One region of the Janthinobacterium sp. YR213 genome, then DNA from elsewhere that is predicted to be linked to it. Evidence: predicted binding sites of a transcription regulator. Region 1 holds the regulator's gene; each other region holds the start of a gene.
The links. The regulator FNR, encoded in region 1, switches genes on or off when oxygen is low (the NO sensors DNR and NnrR bind a similar motif). The targets are predictions, from matches to a motif close to TTGATNNNNATCAA.

Region 1 (4,159 bases):
GAATGGCAGGCAAGCCCTGCTGTTCGATTTGACCACGCGCAAGTTCTACATTTTCGGCGTCGTGCTGTGGCCCCAGGATTTCATCTATCTGGCGGCCCTGCTGATCATCTGTGCGTATTTGTTATTCCTCGTCACGGCCATTGCCGGGCGGGTGTGGTGCGGGTTCTCCTGCCCGCAAACGGTATACACGGAAATTTTCCTGTGGGTCGAACGCCGCATCGAGGGCACGCGCAGCGCGCGCATGGCCCTCGACAAGCAGGGCCCCTCCGTGCGCAAGGCCTTCAAGAAGACCGCCAAGCACCTGGTATGGGGCGCCATCGCCCTGTGGACGGGCTTTACCTTTGTCGGCTACTTCACGCCGATCAAGGAACTGGCGCAGTCGGTGACCACCCTCAATTTCGGTCCCTGGGAATGGTTCTGGGTCTTGTTCTACAGCCTGGCAACCTACGGCAACGCGGGCTGGCTGCGCGAGCAGGTGTGCAAATACATGTGCCCCTACGCGCGCTTCCAGAGCGCCATGTTCGACCAGGACACGCTGATCATCACCTACGATGCCAAGCGCGGCGAACCGCGTGGCGCCATGAGCAAGAAGGCCGGCAACAACGACAAGCTGGGCGATTGCATCGACTGTACCCTGTGCGTGCAGGTGTGTCCGACCGGCATCGATATCCGCAACGGCCTGCAGTATGAATGCATCGGCTGCGCCGCCTGCGTCGATGCCTGCAACAGCGTGATGGACAAGGTCGAGCGGCCGCGTGGCCTGATACGCTACAGCACCGACCATGCGATGGAAAACAACTTCAATTCGAAGCAGATACGCCAGCGCGCCATGCGCCCGCGCGTCTTGATCTACACTTCCATCCTGGCCCTGATCATCATCGCCGTGTGTACCTCGCTGGCCCTGCGCACGCCCCTGAAAATGGACGTGATCCGCGACCGCGGTTCGATGGGACGCGAAGTGGAAGACGGCATGATCGAAAACGTCTACCGCCTGCAGATCATGAATACGTCCGAGCAAAGCCAGCATTTTAAAATCAGCGCTTCCGGCTTGCCGGGCCTGACCTTGCTGACGCGCGAAGAAGTGACCTTGCAGCCGACGGAAACGCTGGGCTGGCCGATCCGCCTGCGCGTGCCGCACGGCGTCGGCGAGAAGGGCTCGAACAAGATTGCGATCGAATTGCAATCGCTGGACGATCCATCGCTGCATGTGCGCGAAAGCGCGGTATTCATCGTGCCACGTTAACAAGGAAAGGCGGACGGGGACCGGGTGCCCTCGCCGCCGCCACGAAGTTGCAGGAAGGCCGGTCCCCATGCGGGGACTGGCTGATTAAACAGGAGAAACAGCATGTCCGACAGTCTGAAACTGCAAGCCCCCGTTGCACCGTGGTACAAGCATCGCTGGCCATGGCTGCTGATGATCGGTCCCGGCCTGTCCGTGGTCGTCGGCAGCTTCATGGGCTATATCGCGTTTACGCAGCCCGATGCGCTGGTGGTGGGCGATTATTACAAGCAGGGCAAGGCAATCAACCAGGATTTGAAGCGCGACACGATCGCCAGCGACCTGGCCATGGATACGCGCCTGTCATATGACGTGGCTGCAGCGCGCCTCAGTGGTTCCGTGCACAGCTTCGGCAAGGCCTATCAGGCGCCGCTGCAGCTGCACCTGGCGCATGCGACCCTGCCGGAAAAGGATATCAAGCTGCTGGTGCAGCCCGATGCGGCCGGCAATTTTTCCGTAGCACTGCCGATGCTCGAGCGCAGCCGCTGGCAAGTGCTGGTGGAAAACGACAAACGCGAGTGGCGCCTGTCCGGCATCTGGACCTGGCCCCTGCAACGCAGCATCGCGCTGCACGCGGATGAAGAGCTTTAACGTACAGCGCCGGGAAAACCGTCGCGAGCGGCAGTGATTTGTGGTTGAGAAGCGCAGCTGTGCTATGCACGGGGGCGCCGAGCCAGCGAGCATCGCAGGCCGCAAAGCGCGACGCGCAGCAGGTTTTGACGGTGCTGTTACTTGCAGGTGTCCGTGCCGGCCGTAATCGCTTTCAACTTGGCCGGCTGCAGGATTTCGATCTCGCGGTTCGAGACGCGCAGCCAGCCTTCCTTCTTGAATTTCGACAATAAGCGGCTGACGCTTTCGATGGTCAGGCCCAGATAGTTGCCGATTTCCTCGCGCGACATGCGCAGCTGGAAATTGCTGCCCGAATAGCCACGTGCTTCATAGCGCGACGCCAGGTTGACGATGAAGGCGGCAAAACGCTGGGTCGCCTGCATATTGCCCAGCAATAGCATGACGCTTTGCTCGCGCGTGATTTCCTGGCTCATCATGCGGTGGAAATGACGCAGCAGGGTCGGCATATTGCCCAGCAATTGTTCCAGGCTGGAAAACGGAATTTCACACACTTCGCTGTCTTCCAGCGCCACGGCATTACAGTGGTGGCGGTCGGCGCTGATGGCGTCCATGCCCAGCAGTTCACCGGCCATCTGGAAACCCGTCACCTGCTCTTCGCCACCCGGATTGATCTGGTAGGTCTTGAAGTGCCCCAGGCGGATCGCGTACAGGTTCTGGAACGAGTCGCCGATGCGGAACAGCGAGGCCCCGCGCACGATCTTGCGGCGGCGGCCGATGATCTGGTCCAGCCTATCCATGTCGCCCACATCAAGGCCCATCGGCAGGCACAATTGATGCATGCTGCAGGTCGAGCATCGTGCACGCAACGCCTCCACGTTCACGGTGGGCAAGGTGGGAGTGAGTAGCGCTTCAGTCATGTCGGTACCTTTTAGAAAATGCAACAACAAGTTTACTGCATACAGCTGCATACAGGGTTGCCGTATGCCAATTTCACCGTAAATTCGGCGAATAAACGACGTCCAGCCTTTAATTATATGGCAACATCGTCAAAAGCCCATACGGGGCGGGCAATTTGCGCGGCGGCGCTTGCCAAGCTGGGGTATTGATAGGAAAATTCCTGACAGCATTATCTGCCGCCTGTGCCGCCCGGCACTGAAAAGGAAATCATGAAGCCTCTCGGCATTAAAGCAAAAGTCGCGCTGGCCACCAGCCTGACCTCGATCGCCATGATCGCGCTGGTCACCATGATCCAGGTGCAGCACATGCGCGACGACTTCACCCGAGTACTGCTGAGCCAGCAGTCATCCCTGATCAGCCGCACCGCTGCCGAGCTCGACGACAAGCTGGGCATGCTGCTGCAGATTGTCACCCTGACGGCCAGGCAGCAGCCGCCGGAACTGATCGCCCAGCCCGCCAAACTGCGCGAATACTATGCGCGCCGCTCGATGCTGGTGCTGTTCGACGACGTGCTGGTGCTCGATGCGCATGGCGCCATCGTGGCCGACATGCCGGAAGTGGCGGGGCGCGCCGGCATCAACGTCGCCGAGCGCGAGTATTTCCAGACCGTCCTGCGCACGCGCCAGCCCATGATTACCGAGCCGATGCTGGGCAAGTCGAGCGGCATGCCCATCGTGCAGATGGTGGCGCCCGTGCTGGCCGCCGATGGCCAGGTGGCCGGCGTGGTGATCGGCGTGCTGCGCCTGTACAAGGACAATCTGCTGGGCCGCCTGCGCTCGGAAAAGATCGGCAAGAGCGGCTATTACTTCATCCTCACGCGCGGCGCCGTGCCGCGCTATGTGCTGCACCCCGATACCAGCCGTTTGCTGCAGCCACGCAAGCCGAACGCCAACCTGACGACCACCCAACTGCTGAAGGAGGATGGCGAAGGCAGCATGGTCAGCACCAACAGCCGCGGCATCACGGCCGTCAACAGCTTCAAGCGCCTGAAATCCGTGAACTGGCTGCTGGCCGCCTCGCTGCCCGTCGAGGATGCCTTCGAACCGTTCGATGGCGTACTGTACCGGCTGGTGCTGTGGAGCATCCTCGCTTCGCTGCTGGCCGCCTTTGTTCTGGGCTTGGTCACCGTGCGCCTGCTGTCGCCGCTGGTGCGCCTGCGCGACACCCTGCTGGCCCTGCGCACCAGCGGCAGCCGTTTCACCCCCGTGCCGGTACAGCAGCGCGACGAGATCGGCGAACTGACGGAAGCGTTCAACGGCCTGATGAGCGAACGCGACCGCCTGCAGCAGGAACTCGAAGCGCGCGCGGCGGAGCTGGAGCAGGAACGCGACCGGGCCGAGGCGGCCAACCGTG
Region 2 (4,159 bases), 770 kb from region 1:
ACACGGGCACGGCTGGCGCGCAGCTGATTTCGCGCCACTGGGTCATCACGGATGCGAACAACAAGGTGGAAGAGGTACGCGGCCTGGGCGCCGTCGGCCACCAGCCGCTGCTGCAGCCGGGCGAGCAGTTCGAATACACGAGCGGCACCATGCTGGGCACGCCGCAAGGCTCGATGCATGGCGAATACTTTTGCGTGGCCGAAGACGGCCATCAGTTCGAAGCGCCGATTCCCGAGTTCGTGCTGTCGGTGCCGCGCACCCTGCATTAAGGAAACGCCGGGGGCGTGCGCCCCTATTTCAGTTTTTCGGTGGCGTCCTGTTCTTCACTGAGTTGCTTGCGTGCCGGCGGTGCGGGCTTTTTGCCCGAGTACATGGTCCACCAGACTATAAATGCCAGCAAGAAGAACGCCACCAGCGCCTCTATCATCAAGATCCACATACGTACCCCTATGTTATTTACACGCAGCCCATTTACCAGCCGTCTGTTTACACGCGGTAGTCTACTCGTTTCAGCCGGTGGCGTCGCGCTTGCGCTTTCCGCCTGCACCACGCCGTCCACGCCACCCGCTGCCTCCAGCGGCAAGGCGCCCGCCATCGCTCCGACCGTCGTCAGGCCGGTGCCGGCCAAGCCTGCCGACGCCAAGGATGTCACGGATGCGGCAGCCCCCACTTTCGTGCCCGCCAAGTTCGCCGCCTTGCCAGGTTGGGCCCGCGACGACATGCGCGCGGCCTGGCCCGCCTTCATGGCTTCGTGCGGCGTGCTGGTGAAACGGCCGGACTGGAAGGAATCGTGCACGATTGCGCGCCAGGTGAATGCCGACAGCGACAAGGCCATCCGCCTGTTTTTCGAGACCTTCTTTGTGCCCAATCAGGTTGTCACCGCCGATGGCGCCAATACTGGACTGGTGACCGGTTATTACGAGCCATTGCTGCACGGCGCGCGCAAGCGCGGCGGTCCATACCAGACACCGCTGTACAAGGTGCCTGACGACCTGGTTTCGGTGGACCTGGCCGGCGTGTATCCGGAACTGAAAAACATGCGCTTGCGCGGCAAGCTGGTCGGCAAGAAGGTGATACCGTATTCAACCCGCGCCGACATCGAGCGCGCCACCTCCGTCACGGGCAAGGAATTGCTGTGGGTGGATGATGAAGTCGAGGCCTTCTTCCTGCAAGTGCAGGGTTCCGGGCGCGTGCAGTTGACCGATACGCAGGAAACCGTGCGCGTGGCGTATGCGGATCAAAACGGCCATCCGTATAAATCGATCGGCCGCTACCTGGTCGACAAGGGCGAGCTGACCTTGAGCCAGGCATCCGCGCAAGGCATCAAGGCGTGGATCGCCGGCCATCCCACGCGCAAGGATGAATTGTTCAACGCTAATCCCAGCTATGTCTTCTTCAAGGAGGAGCGCCTGCCCGACCCGAAAGTGGGGCCGAAGGGCGCGCTGGGCGTGCCGCTGACGCCGCAGCGCTCGGTAGCTATCGATTCGCGCTTCCTGCCGCTGGGCGCGCCCGTGTTTTTGTCCACCACGCAAGCCAATAGCGAGATCCCCATGCAGCGCCTGGTGATGGCGCAGGATACGGGAGGCGCCATTCGCGGGCCGATCCGTGTCGATTATTTCTTTGGCTTTGGCGCGGAAGCGGCCGAGAATGCGGGCCGCATGAAGCAGAGCGGCGCCGTGTGGGTGTTGCTGCCGAAACAGGCGCCGGCGCGCTAGAGGAGGTGCGCGGCGCCGGCGGGTGATGGTCTGGCGTCAGCTTAGCGCAGAACCATCACTGGCAAGTGCGTGTGGGCCAGCACTTTTTGCGTTTCGCTGCCCACGAACAGCTTGTTCAAGCCCTTGCGGCCATGCGAGGCCATCAGGATGATGTCGCAATGGTAGGTCTGCGCCGCATTGACGATTTCATCGTGCGGGCTCGGTGACACGGCCACCACGCCTTCGAAGGGTACACCGGCGGTGCGCGCCGCTGCGCCGATCTTGTCGATGGCGCGTTGCGACGCTTCCTGCATCTGCTGTTCATACAGGCTGGCGTCGAGCACGATGCCGCCGTCGGCCATCGGCGAAAACGGGAAAGGCTGCACCACGCTGATGGCGACCAGCTTGGCTTTGTTCAATTGGGCGAAGGCGAGGGCGGTCTCGGCGGCTTTGTCGGACAACGGCGAGCCGTCGGTGGGAAATAAGATGGTGTTAAACATAGCGTGCTCCTCAAGTGATGTAAGACAGCTTATGGATTTACATCAATTAAAACCTTGATATAAATCAAACCTCACAGGCTTTGGCGTGAATAGTGTCGCCAAGGCAATCTTTTAGCAGTGTATGCCTGTTCATCGCATCAGGTGCGCACACTACGCAGCGGCGTGCCCCACACCATGGCGGCTGTCAACAGGATGCTGCCGGCCGCGATGCAGGCAAGGCCATTGCGCACGCCAAAATGTTCCGCGATCCAGCCGGCGGCCAGCGCGCCCAGCGGCGCCGTCGCCACCGTCAGGAAGCGCATGGTCGACGTCATGCGGCCCAGCATGGGGTCGGGCGTGACTTTCTGGCGCAAACCCAGGTAGGGAATAAAGAACAGCATCACGCCGCAATCGAAAAAGAACATCAATATGGCATACGCCACGGCGCTGGCGGCGGCGCTGCCGAACAGCGCGGCGGGAATCGTTGGTGTCAGGGCAAAGCAGAGCGAGGTCGATGCCAGGCCGATCAGGATGGTGCGGCCGGCGCCGTAGCGCTTCGTCAATGGCTTGACGATGAAGGCGCTGAGCAAGACGCCGGCGCCGCCCAGCATCTGCGTCATGCCCAGCACGCCAGGACTCATGCCCAGGTCGCGCGTGGCGAACAGCACCGTCAAGGCCATGCTGGCGTAGAACAGGAAGTGCCAGATGCCGGCGCCCCAGGCCAGCGCGCGCAGCAGCGGTTCGCGCCAGACGAACAGCAAGCCGTCGGCGATGTCGCGCAAGGCATGCTTGTCGGATGGGGCGGGGCGCGGGTCGCGCACGCTCATGGCACGCAAATTGAAGACGGAAATCAGATAGCCGCACGCTGTGCACAGGATGGCGACGGGCGCTGACAAGACTTGCACCAGCACGCCGGCCAGGCCGGGACCGATCAGGCGCGACGCCGATTCGGTGGCGGCAAATTTCGACTGCGCATCGATCAAGCCGTCGCGGCCCACCAGGAAAGTCAGAAACACCTGCTCGGCGCCGCCACCGACGACGAAGCCCGTGCCGATGATGAACCCTACTATATATAACCACGGCATGGACAGCACGCCGCACCAGTAAGCCACGGCCACGCTGGCCAGGGCCAGGCCGGACATGCTTTCGCTGAACAGCATGATCGGGTGCTTGCTGCGCCGGTCCAGCAGCACGCCGACGGGCAAGCCGAACAGGGCGAACGGCAGCGCCTGCAAGGCAACCAGCACGCCCATCTGTTCCGGCGTCGCATGCAGTAACAGTACCGCACACAAGGGCAGGGCCAGCGAGGTGATCTGGGCGCCGAAGCAGTTGAGGCCGTTGCTGAACCACAGGCGGCGGAAATTGACGCTGGCGGCGCTGCCGTCGCCGCGCAGGTAATGGGCGCAGTACTGGAAGAGGGAGGAGAAAATATCTTGCTCGATATGAAAATGATTAGGCTCACAATAATAGCAGCGCGCCTGCCGCGCCGCTGCCGTTAGCCGCTACAATCGTTGCCACCGTGTTCATCCAGAGGAGACTATATGCAATACGAAGACTTGATCATCGATATCCAGGACAAAGTGGCGGTCATCCGCCTGAATCGCCCGAAGGCATTGAATGCCTTGAACGACAACATGATGAATGAGCTGGGCGACGCTTTGCTGAAGTTCGACGCCGACGAGAATATCGGCTGCATCGTGCTCACGGGCAGCGAAAAAGCGTTTGCCGCCGGCGCCGACATCGCCGCCATGGCCGATTACACCTATCCGGACACCTTTACCCAGGGCTACATCAGCCGCAACTGGGAGCATATCTTGCGCGTGCGCAAACCTGTGGTGGGTGCGGTGGCGGGCTATGCGCTCGGTGGCGGCTGCGAACTGGCCATGATGTGCGACTTCCTGATCGCTGCCGACAGCGCCAAATTCGGCCAGCCGGAAATCAAGGTTGGCGTCACGCCAGGCGCGGGCGGTACGCAGCGTCTGCCGC
Region 3 (4,159 bases), on a different contig from region 1:
GCGACGCTTGCGCGCTGTCGATCAGGGCCAGGTGGCGGTCCCATGGATACGGCTCGAAGTAGGCGTAGTACACGCTTTCTTCCTCGGGCGTGTGTTCGATAGTCATCACGGCGCCATCAAAGCTGGTGGGCACGCGGAACCAGGTTTCGCGGTCGTAGCTGGCCACGGCCTGGTAATCTTTCCAGCCGTCCGGATAGGCCGATTTTCCGGCATTCATGAAGCGGATCGTGCACGCCTCGCCTTGCGCGCCTTGCAGGCGGAAGTAAAACCACTGCGTGATGTCGGCGTGGGAATCCTTGCGGATGTTCAGCTCGATGGATTGGGCATCGTCGGCGCGCAGCACCTCGATCGCGCCGGCGTCGAATTGCTGGCTGATTTTAATGGTCATGAGTGTTCCTGATAAAAACGTATGGGTTTTGCATCGTGTGCAATGGCGCGATGATACCTGTTTTGCGGTGGTCTTTGTGCTGGCGCAAACGACGACGGACGCGCTTTGCTAACGTGATAGCTTCAATACGGGGAGAGCATCATGGATGACAACGGCAAACACATACGCGAACTGGAAAAGAAAGTCAGCGCCCTCAGCGATGCCCTGGCGCACCTGGGCAAGGGTACGACCTTGCAGGAATTGCTGCGCATCATACGTTTCCCCGGCTATACCACGCCGGCCGAATTCACCTTCAATGCCGCCATCCTCGACACCATGCTGGTGCAGGCCAATGCGCTGGAAAAGCTGGGGCAGGATTTGCTGGCGGGGGCCAAGCAGGTCGTCGCCATGAACAAGCAGTGAACGCAGTAGTGAGCAAATCCTGAACGCCTGAAAAATGGCCAGGGCAAGGCGCAGGGCCGCAGGCAGTACGAACGTACGCCCAGGCCCTGCAACGCCGCCATGGACGTTTTGTCAGGTGTTCAGTCCGCCGAAACGTTCAAAAAACCATGGCTCGACAGATGCCGCCTGCTCATCCTCGCGCCGCAGGGTAGCCAGGATATGTTCCTCTGCCGCCGCGTAGGTAAGGCGGTAGAGGTCGCGCGCCAGCGCATAGGCTTGCGTGCCGGGCCACGGCTCGGGCAGCAGTTCGACGGGCAGTTGCGGGTCGTGCAACTGCACACGGCGGTAGGCGTGCGTCAGCAGTGAGCGGATGACGAACGCTTGCTCGGCATCGAACACGGGCGCTTCTTGCAGCAGGGTCAGCAGCGGCTGGAAGCTGGCGATGAATTTTTCGTAGCCAGCCATCACTTCCGACAGGTCCCAGCAGTCGCCCACCATGTCGCGCAGCGGGCGCGTGCTGACACACGGCAACTCTGTTGTGTGGCAGACATACAGCTTGCCTTGCACCTCGTTGCGCACGAGAATATCTTCCAATGCTTCCGTATTGCTGGCAGGGTGGCCAAAGATACCTGGTGAAATCAGGCCATAGCCGGCCCACAATAATTCCTTGCGCAGCGCCCCCCGCTCGGCGGCGCCGATGCTGCCGGCCGGCCCGATCACCAGGGTCCAGCTGCCATCCCAGTGCACGACCAGCGGTGCATAGATGCGGCGATAGGCGCGTTCGAAGCGGGCCAGCGCCTCCGGGCGTATCGTATAGGCGCTGCGGCGGCCATCGCGCTGCGAGCTGAGCCAGCCTTCCTGCGCCAGGCGGAACACGCTGGTGCGCAACAAACGGTCGTTGACGCCGAATGGCGCCAGCAGTTCGATCAGGCTGCCCAGCCAGATGGCGCCGCCGCGCGGCACGATGGCGTCGCCAAAGATGGTCATCACCAGGGACTTCGAGCGCGGTGGGTCGCTTTCCAGGAAATCGGCTATCCATGCCGTGCAGCGGGTGTTCTTCATGTGGTTCCGGTCTGGCCGTGTTGCGGTCGAATCAATAAAAGCAGCAGTTTACTTGGCTGCGCGGGTAGCGCGGCAATAATTTGCCGGAAGCGCTGGTGGCGCTCTGTAGTGTTTTCTCATCAGCAATATCATACGCACAAAAAAGCTGCACAAGATACGAATTTTTAAAATGATTCATATCAAGTGTATGCAAATCGTTTTTTGTATCGTATTATCTGTTCATCGCACCGCGTTGCTGCGCAAAATCAAAGACATGGGAGACAGATCATGTACGCACAAATGGTTGAAACCGGCCTCAAGAACGTCCGTTCCCTCGACGACATGGGCCAGGAAGAGCGCGCTTTCCAGGCACGCATCGACGAAGGCATCAAGATCGAGGCCAAGGACTGGATGCCGGACGCCTACCGCAAGACCCTGATCCGCCAGATTTCGCAGCACGCGCACTCGGAAATCGTCGGCCAATTGCCCGAAGGTAACTGGGTCACGCGCGCGCCGACCCTGAAACGCAAGTCCATCCTGCTGGCCAAGATCCAGGACGAAGCGGGCCACGGCCTGTACCTGTACAGCGCTGCGGAAACCCTGGGCGTGTCGCGCGACGACTTGCTGGCCGCCTTGCACTCGGGCAAAGCCAAGTATTCCAGCATCTTTAACTATCCGACCCTGTCGTGGGCCGACATGGGCGCCATCGGCTGGCTGGTCGACGGTTCCGCCATCATCAACCAGATTCCCCTGTGCCGCTGCTCGTATGGGCCGTATGCGCGCGCCATGATCCGCGTCTGCAAGGAAGAGTCGTTCCATGCGCGCCAGGGCTACGACATCATGATGTCGCTGTGCAAGGGTACGCCGGCGCAGAAAGCCATGGCGCAGGATGCGCTGAACCGCTGGTGGTGGCCATCACTGATGATGTTCGGCCCGTCCGACGCCGCCTCCGTCAACAGCGCCCAATCGGCGCAATGGCGCATCAAGCTGTTCTCGAACGATGAATTGCGCCAGCGCATGGTCGACCAGACCGTGCCGCAAATCGAATACCTGGGCTTGACCGTGCCCGATCCCGACCTGAAATTCAATGCGGAAACGGGCCACTATGAATTCGGCGAGATCGACTGGTCCGAGTTCAACAATGTCCTGAAGGGCAATGGCCCATGCAACCGCGAACGCCTGCAAACGCGCGTGAAAGCGTATGAAGACGGCGAATGGTTCCGCGATGCCTTGGTCGCGTATGCAGACAAGCAAGCTGCTAACAAAGCGGCGGCGTAAATACATAAGACAGATAGGGGATAGCAACATGAGCAAAGAATGGCCTTTGTGGGAAGTTTTCATCCGCAGCCAGCACGGCCTGGCGCACAAGCATGTGGGCAGCCTGCACGCTTCCGACGCCACCATGGCGGTCAACCATGCGCGCGACGTCTACACGCGCCGCAATGAAGGCGTGAGCATCTGGGTGGTGCGCGCGGCCGATATCGTCGCCAGCAGCCCCGGCGACAAGGGCGCCCTGTTCGAGCCGTCGAACAGCAAGGTGTACCGCCATCCCACCTTCTTCCCGATGCCGGAAGAAGTCAAGAACCTGTGATGGGAGCGCCTGCAATGGATGACAAAGTTAACTACTTGCTGCGCCTGGGCGACAATGCCCTGATCCTCAGCCAGCAGCTGTCTCAGCTGTGCGGCAAGGGTCCCGCGCTGGAAGAAGACATGGCGCTGACCAACGTGGCGCTGGACTTGCTGGGCCAGACGCGCTTGTGGTTCAGCTATGCGGCCGAACTGGAAAACGCGGGCCGCGACGAGGACGACATCGCCTTCCTGCGCGACGCCCACGATTTCAAGAACTGCCTGCTGGTCGAACAGCCGAACGGCAATTACGCCGACACCATGATGCGCCAGTTCTTCTTCGACAGCTGGCACTACTTCCAGCTGCTGGAACTGACGAAATCGACGGATGCGCGCATCGTCGAAGTGGCGCAAAAGTCGATCAAGGAAGTGACCTATCACCTGCGCCGCAGCGGCGATCTTGTCGTGCGCCTCGGCGACGGCACGGCCGACAGCCATGCCAAGACGCAGGCTGCCGCCGACAAGCTGTGGATGTACACGGGCGAGATGTTCAAGTACGACACAGTCGACCAGGCCATGGTTGCCGCCGGCATCGCGCCGCCATCGGACGTGCTGCGCCGGGCTTTCCTGGAGCACGTGGCCGAGATATTCGCCGAAGCGACGCTTGTCATGCCGGCGCCCGACGCCTGGATGCAAAAGGGTGGCAAGCAGGGCACGCACACGGAGCACCTGGGTTTTATCCTGGCCGAGATGCAGTTCCTGCAGCGTGCCTATCCCGGGGCG

Region 2: the regulator FNR is predicted to act here: its motif matches at 2,249-2,262, upstream of BLT98_RS13970 (universal stress protein).
Region 3: the regulator FNR is predicted to act here: its motif matches at 2,001-2,014, upstream of paaA (1,2-phenylacetyl-CoA epoxidase subunit PaaA).

The regions. Positions count from the first base shown of each region.
Region 1 is NZ_FNDA01000003.1:770,649-774,807, reverse strand. Features, by position in the region: gene ccoG (cytochrome c oxidase accessory protein CcoG) at 1-1,243, shown strand, start outside; gene BLT98_RS17400 (FixH family protein) at 1,346-1,870, shown strand; gene fnr (fumarate/nitrate reduction transcriptional regulator Fnr) at 2,008-2,766, opposite strand; gene BLT98_RS17390 (response regulator) at 3,016-4,159, shown strand, end outside.
Region 2 is NZ_FNDA01000003.1:799-4,957, reverse strand. Features, by position in the region: gene apaG (Co2+/Mg2+ efflux protein ApaG) at 1-269, shown strand, start outside; gene BLT98_RS29200 (hypothetical protein) at 293-439, opposite strand; gene BLT98_RS13975 (murein transglycosylase A) at 450-1,715, shown strand; gene BLT98_RS13970 (universal stress protein) at 1,757-2,194, opposite strand; gene BLT98_RS13965 (MFS transporter) at 2,332-3,525, opposite strand; gene BLT98_RS13960 (enoyl-CoA hydratase) at 3,715-4,159, shown strand, end outside.
Region 3 is NZ_FNDA01000002.1:379,679-383,837, forward strand. Features, by position in the region: gene BLT98_RS10895 (M14 family metallopeptidase) at 1-388, opposite strand, end outside; gene BLT98_RS10900 (hypothetical protein) at 530-790, shown strand; gene paaX (phenylacetic acid degradation operon negative regulatory protein PaaX) at 902-1,831, opposite strand; gene paaA (1,2-phenylacetyl-CoA epoxidase subunit PaaA) at 2,099-3,088, shown strand; gene paaB (1,2-phenylacetyl-CoA epoxidase subunit PaaB) at 3,117-3,401, shown strand; gene paaC (1,2-phenylacetyl-CoA epoxidase subunit PaaC) at 3,401-4,159, shown strand, end outside.